2 regions of the Burkholderia sp. PvR073 genome follow, and region 1 is predicted to be linked to the other one. Evidence: predicted binding sites of a transcription regulator. Region 1 holds the regulator's gene; the other holds the start of a gene.
What was found. Region 1 encodes FliA, which starts transcription of late flagellar genes. Its sites were predicted from a motif close to CTAAAGTTTNNNNNNNNNNNGCCGNTA; they were not measured.
Positions count from the first base shown of each region.

Region 2: flgK (flagellar hook-associated protein FlgK) is a predicted target of FliA. The motif match lies at 1,785-1,811, and genes of this name have one in related genera.

Region 1 covers NZ_JBSRXO010000011.1:200,825-204,402, reverse strand. The annotation lists gene ACVK00_RS27610 (DUF2515 family protein) at 1-325, shown strand, start outside; gene ACVK00_RS27605 (flagellar biosynthesis sigma factor) at 325-951, shown strand; gene ACVK00_RS27600 (RNA polymerase sigma factor FliA) at 980-1,714, opposite strand; gene ACVK00_RS27595 (MinD/ParA family ATP-binding protein) at 1,729-2,547, opposite strand; gene flhF (flagellar biosynthesis protein FlhF) at 2,540-3,578, opposite strand, start outside.
Region 2 covers NZ_JBSRXO010000003.1:378,647-382,224, reverse strand. The annotation lists gene flgJ (flagellar assembly peptidoglycan hydrolase FlgJ) at 1-710, shown strand, start outside; gene ACVK00_RS13460 (flagellar brake protein) at 920-1,675, shown strand; gene flgK (flagellar hook-associated protein FlgK) at 1,868-3,578, shown strand, end outside.

The sequences.
Region 1 (3,578 bases):
ACTGAACATTCTCCAGCCCGCCATGTACGACGATCCATACTTCGCGATATTGATGCGAGCCAATCAGTTTGCCTGGGCGCTCAACATTCCGTCAGCGTCGTCTCGAGAAATCCAGTTGACCCTTGCCAATCAATGCACGGTCAGTGGCGGGAATGCACAGCAGGAAGTGTTCAGCAAGCAACCGCTGGCAAACCTCGCCAATGCGGATCAGCGGATGGCGTTTGTGATGCGCGCTGCGCGTCGCTTCGACGATCTGCTGAGCGATCCAATTCAGCGTGTGCTTGTGGAGAATTCACTGCGTCTCATCGCGCAAGGGGGCCGTTGATGAAAAGCAGGAAAATTGGCTGGCGCTGGCGGATAGCAAGCGCCACGCTTGCGCTGGCTGTCTTGTGGGGGAGCTTCGTGGCGCTTCGCCCCGGTGATCAGGTTACCCTGACGATCGGCGAGCCGTATGAGCAGGTACGTCAGCAATCCCGCTCGACCTTGCCGATTGCGACGCAGGACAATTCGATCGACCTGCATGTCAAACGGCCAGCCGCCTTTCGGTTCAGCGACAGTCAGTATGGATTCGTGACGCCGGCAGCAAAGTTTCTGAGCCTCTACGCGGACGAGCGTGGAGCAGTCCGGGCAGTCACGTTGTCTCCGCAGACAAAGACCCTGCCGCTGGACGAGACGATAGCGATCCTGCTCGATTTACAGGACCAGTTGCGGCGTGCAGGCTGGCGTCAGATTTTCGCTGCGCAGCATCCGCCGATCAGCGACACCCGCGATATGAAAGCGCTCATGCGTGCCAATCTCGCGCCGCAAACATTCTGGCTGGCTGGCGACAAGTACCAGGTATCGATCGACGTTCGCCGCTTCGTCCACGAAAACCGGCCGGACGACGAGCGTTATCTGATTACGCTGCAATTGAGCGGCCCGCCTCTGATGGAAGACCTGCCGGGCGGATGACGTGCCGCGCCGCCGTCGGCCCGCACATTCAGCTCTCCGCACCAACCCACGCCTGTTCGCGCAACCGCGCGCGCAGGCGCGCGACGGCCTGGCTGTGCAGCTGGCACACGCGCGACTCGCTGACCTCGAGCACCGCACCGATCTCGCGCAGGTTCAGCCCGCGCTCGTAGTACAGCGACATCAGCAGCTTCTCGCGCTCGGGCAGGCGGTCGATCGCTTCGACGAGCGCCTCGCGCAGGTGGTCGTCGAGCAGCGCCGACAGCGGATCGGCGTGATCGACGCGATAGCGGTCGAGGAACGGCTCGTCGTCGGCCGCGCGGTCGAAATCCTCGTAGTAGATGAGCTGGCTGCCGTGCAGGTCCTGCAGCATCCCCTGGTATTCGTCGAGCGGCATCTTCAGGTGCTGCGCGATCTCGGTCTCGCTCGCCGAGCGGCCGAGCTGCTGCTCGACCTGGTGCACCGCGTACTCGACCTCGCGCGACGTCTTGCGCAGGCTGCGCGGCAGCCAGTCGTTGCTGCGCAGCTCGTCGAGCATCGCACCGCGGATGCGCTGGGTCGCGTAGGTCTCGAACTGCGCGCCCTGATCTTCCTTGTAGCGGCCGGCCGCGTCCATCAGGCCGATCATGCCGGCCTGGATCAGGTCGTCGAGGTCGACGCTCGCCGGCATCTTCGCGACGAGCTGCAGCCCCAGGCGCCGCACGAGCGGCGCGTATTGCGCGAGCACGTCGGCCTGGGTCATCTTGCCTTGAGCGTTGTACATCATGGCTCTCTCCTTCCTCACGCGGCGTGAGCCGCACCCGCCTCGTACGACGGCTTGCCGCCCGCATGCACGGCACGCCCCGCACCCGAACTCGGGCGCATCGGCCAGTACAGCAAATCGGCGGCAATCTGCCGGTAATCGCGCGCCGCGGCCGACGACGGGAACGCGTCGACCACGGTATGCATCAGGTCGCGCGCATGCTCGGCGAGCGGATCGGCGCTCACGCAGCCGGCGTCGGCGATCGACACCGTCAGGTAGCGGCTCGCGACGCCCGCGAGGTTGTCGAATGCGGTCCTGGCGTCGGCGTGGCTGCCGACGTGATTGGTCAGCACGCGGAACTGCGCGACCGCGTGCGCGAAATGCAGCCGCTTCATGCACGCGTAGGCCTCGGTGATCGCCTGCGCGGCAACCCGCGTGACGATCAGCACGTCGTGCGCCTCGCGCGCGAGCGCGGAGAACGCGCCGTCCGCGCCGAGCTGCGCGTCGACCAGCACGATGTCGGCCTGGCCGTCGATGAAATCGCTCAGCTGCGTGTCGCTGTAGCCGTCGCGCGCGAGCCGCGCGGCCGCGCACAGGCCGAACCCGGCGGCGACGCGCGTGCGTTCGCCGTCGCGCAGCCACGCGCCCGCAAGCGTTGCCGAAGCCGAATGCACGTCGGCACGCTCGTCGACGACGAGCACGTCCTTGCCGAGCGCGGCCAACGCGGCCGCGACGTTCAAGACGGTGGTCGTGCAACCGACGCCCGCCGGCCCGCCCGTCACCGCGACGATGCGCGATGCGCGCCCGGCCAGCAGGCGCCGCAGCCCTTCTGCCTGGTCGATGATCCGTTTATCCAAATCGCACCTCGTGCAGATCGGCGGTGGAACGGGCGGTCAGTGCGGAAAGCAGCGTCGGCATGTCCTCGTCCTCGGGCACGAAGGGCGAACCGTCGCGCGGCACACAGAACGCGCTCTTCAGCAGGAATTTGGTCGACGCGACGTACAGGTTCTCCGGCACCTTCTGGCCGGTCGACACGTAGTGAATGGGCAGCTTGTAGCGGATCACGGTGTCGAGTACGCCGCCGAGGTGAGTCGCCTCGTCGAGCTTCGTCAGGATGCAGCCGGCGAGATCCGGATACTCGGCCGCGCTGCGGTAGGCCTGGACGACCTCGTTGAGCGTGTCGCCGTGGCTCGTCGCGTTGAGCAGCAGCAGGCGCTGCACCGGCGCGTTCGCGCCGTGCAGCATCGCGATCTGGTCCGACAGCGCGCGATCGCGCTGGCTCATGCCGATCGTGTCGATCAGCACGATGTGCTTGTTGCGCAGCTCGGACAGCGCAAGTTCGAGGTCGCCGGCATCCTTCACCGCGTGCACGGGCACGCCAAGGATCTTGCCGAAGATGCGCAGCTGCTCATGGCCGCCGATCCGGTAGCTGTCGGTGGTCAGCAGCGCGACCTTGCTCGCGCCGAAGCGCATCACGCAGCGCGCCGCGAGCTTCGCCGTGGTGGTCGTCTTGCCGACGCCGGTCGGCCCCATCAGCGCGAACACGCCGCCGCGCTCCATCAGCGCGTCTTCGTTCTCGAGCACCGGCAGGTTCGCCGCGAGCACCGACTGCGCCCATTCGGCGGCCTGCTCGAAGGTCTGCGCGCCGTCGCCGGACGGCAGGTTGTCGACCATCATGCGCACCAGCTGCGCGGAGAAACCGGCCGAGAACAAGTGCTTGGTCAGCGCGCCGTGCACCGGGCTGCGGCGCTGGCGGTCATGCCACATCAGGCTGTCGAACTGCTCTTCCATCATCCCGCGCATCGCGCCGAGCTCGTGCATCACCGTGTCGTTGACGATGCTCTCGATGCGCGCCTTCACCGCGTCGGCCACCGCGGCGGCCGCGTCG
Region 2 (3,578 bases), on a different contig from region 1:
ACGCGCTGATGAAGCAGCTGATGCGCAACGCGGGGCAGGGCCGCGACACGGCGGCCGACGCCGGCGCGGCCGGGCTCGGCGCGGTGGGCCTGGGCGCGGCCGGCGCCGGCACGTCGGGCAACGAAGGCAGCCTCGCCGCGATGAATGCGATGGCGAGGGCGTATGCGAACGCGGCGAACAACGGCGGGCTCGCCGGCGCGCGCGGCTACTCGGCCGGCAGCGCGCTCACGCCGCCGGTGAAGGGCGCGAGCGGCGTGCAGGACGCCGACGCGTTCGTCGACCGGCTCGCCGCGCCGGCGCAGGCGGCGAGCGCGAGCACCGGCATCCCGGCGCGCTTCATCGTCGGCCAGGCCGCGCTCGAATCGGGCTGGGGCAAGCGCGAGATCCGCGCGAGCGACGGATCGACGAGCTACAACGTGTTCGGCATCAAGGCGAACAAGGGCTGGACGGGCCGCACGGTGTCGGCGCTGACGACCGAGTACGTGAACGGCACGCCGCGGCGCGTCGTCGCGAAGTTCCGCGCGTATGATTCGTACGAGCATGCGATGACCGACTATGCGAACCTGCTGAAGAACAACCCGCGCTACGCGGGCGTGCTGAGCGCGAGCCGCAACGTCGAGGGTTTCGCGCACGGGATGCAGAAGGCCGGCTACGCCACCGACCCGAATTACGCGAAGAAGCTGATCTCGATCATGCAGCAGATCGGCTGACGGGCAGGCCCCGTCCGCCGTCTTTCGGACCGCGCCCGGCACCCCGCCGCGCGCGGTTTCAACGTTTGCGCGAAAAATATCGGCAATTCGATCTAAACTTTCGGTGAGCACTGCCGCTAAGTGTGTGAGACCTGCTACCGGGCCCTGTTCTGGCCCGGTTTTACTGCGCACCGGTCGTCCGGGCGCCCTGACAAGAAAACCGGCTAGCCATGAATATCGAAACGTCGACCGATCCGAGCCTGGATGCGGGCCATTCCGGGCCTGACTACGCCCGCCGCAATCCGCTGGAGATCGGTGTGCAGCTGCGCAATCTCGTGAACCGCGGCGACTTCCTGACGGTCCAGTACCCAGGCGGCCAGCTCGTCACGCGCCTGCTCGAGGTCGACGTCGGCGCGCGCACGTTCACGTTCGACTGGGGCGCGCTGTCCGAGCAGAACGCCAGCATCCTCGCCGCGTCGCACTGCACGTTCTCGGCCGCGCCGGAGGGCGTGCGCGTCGAATTCACCACGAACACGCCGCGCGAGACGCGCTACGAGGGGCTGCCCGCGTTCGTCGCCGATTTCCCCGACGTGCTGATGTGCATCCAGCGCCGCGAGTATTTCCGCGTCGATGCGCCGATCGTCGATCCGTTTCTGTGCCGCGGCACGCTGCCGGACGGCGAGAGCTTCGTGTTCGAGGTGCATAACCTGTCGCTCGGCGGCGTCGGGTTGCGCACGGCCGACGAGCGCGTCGAGGCGCTCGAGGTCGGCACGCTGCTGCCGGACGTCGAGCTCGAGCTGACCGGCCACGGCAAGCTGTCGCTCGAGCTGCGCCTCGTGTCGCAGCGCTCGACGCAGATGCCGAACGGTTCGCGGCGCTACCAGCTCGGCTTTCGCTTCATGTCGCTGCCGGGCAGCGCGGAGAACACGCTGCAGCGCCTGATCACGCAGCTCGAGATGAAGCGCCGCTCGCTCGCGCGGGCCTGACGCACCCCCTCGCGGCCCCGCTCGGGGCCGCCTTCGCAGCGGCGCCGGCAGCGTCCGCCGCGGCCCTCGACCGGCGACGCGCGAGCGCGCGTCGCGCGTACATTTTTTCCTCAATTTTTTCGATCCGCGGCCGTTATACCGGGAGTCACGCAACCCGGCGGCCGCAGCGCGGCCGGCTCATCAGGATCGCGCATGTCCAACACACTCATGAACCTCGGCGTCAGCGGCCTCAATGCCGCGCTCTGGGGCCTCACGACGACCGGTCAGAACATCAGCAACGCCGCGACGCCCGGCTATTCGGTCGAGCGCCCCGTTTATGCCGAGGCGAGCGGCCAGTACACGTCGAGCGGCTACATGCCGCAGGGCGTGAACACCGTCACCGTGCAGCGGCAGTACAGCCAGTACCTGAGCGACCAGCTGAACAGCGCGCAGTCGCAGGGCGGCGCGCTCTCGACGTGGTATTCGCTCGTCGCGCAGCTGAACAACTACGTCGGCAGCCCGACGGCCGGCATCTCGACCGCGATCACCGGCTATTTCACCGGGCTGCAGAACGTCGCGAACAATGCGTCCGATCCGTCGGTGCGGCAGACCGCCATCAGCAACGCGCAGGTTCTCGGCGACCAGCTGAAGGCGGCCGGCCAGCAATATGATGCGCTGCGCCAGAGCGTCAACACGCAGCTCACCAGCACCGTGTCGCAGATCAACACGTACACCGCGCAGATCGCGCAACTGAACCAGCAGATCACGGCGGCGGGCAGCCAGGGGCAGCCGCCCAACCAGCTGATGGACCAGCGCGACCTCGCGGTGTCGAACCTGTCGAGTCTCGCCGGCGTGCAGGTCGTGCGCAACGACAGCGGCTACAGCGTGTTCCTCGCGGGCGGCCAGCCGCTCGTCGTCGCCGACAAGAGCTACCAGCTCGCGACGGTCACGTCGCCGTCCGATCCGAGCGAACTGACCGTCGTGTCGCAGGGGATCGCCGGCGCGAACCCGCAGGGCCCGAACCAGGCGCTGCCGGATGCGTCGCTGTCGGGCGGCACGCTCGGCGGCCTGCTCGCGTTCCGCAGCCAGACGCTCGACCCCGCGCAGGCGCAGCTCGGCGCGCTCGCGACCAGCTTCGCCGCGCAGGTCAACGGGCAGAACGCGCTCGGCATCGACCTGTCGGGCAAGCCGGGCGGCAACCTGTTCACGGTGGCGAACCCGGCCGTCTATTCGAACCAGGGCAATACCGGCAACGCATCGCTGTCCGTCTCGTTCGCCAACGCAGCGCAGCCGACGACGAGCGACTACACGCTGTCGTACGACGGCACCAACTACACGCTGACCGACCGCGCGAGCGGGTCGGTGGTCGGCCAGTCGACATCGATGCCGGCGTCGATCGGCGGGCTGGCCTTCTCGTTCGCGTCCGGCTCGATGAATGCCGGCGACCAGTTCACCGTACTGCCGACGCGCGGCGCGCTGAACGGCTTCGGCCTCGCGACGACGAGCGGTTCGGCGATCGCGGCCGCGTCGCCGGTGGTCGCGGCGGCGTCGAGCACCAACCTCGGCACGGGCAAGATCACGCAGGGCGCGGTGAGCGCCGGCTACCAGGTCCCGACGACGCCGACCAAGCTCACCTATGACGCGGCGTCGAAGTCGCTGTCGGGCTTCCAGGCCGGCACCACGGTGACGATCGCGGGCACGCCGCCCACCTCGGTGACGATCACGAGCCCGACCGACAGCGTGCCGTACGACGCGACGGCCGGCGCGAAGCTGACGATCATGAGCACCACGCAGCCGGCGCCGGCGGGCGTGATGAACGGCGTGACCGTCACGCTGTCCGGCGCGCCATCGGACGGCGACGCGTTCACGATCGGACCGTACGCGGGCGGCACGAGCGACGGCTCCAACGCGCTCGCGCTGTCGC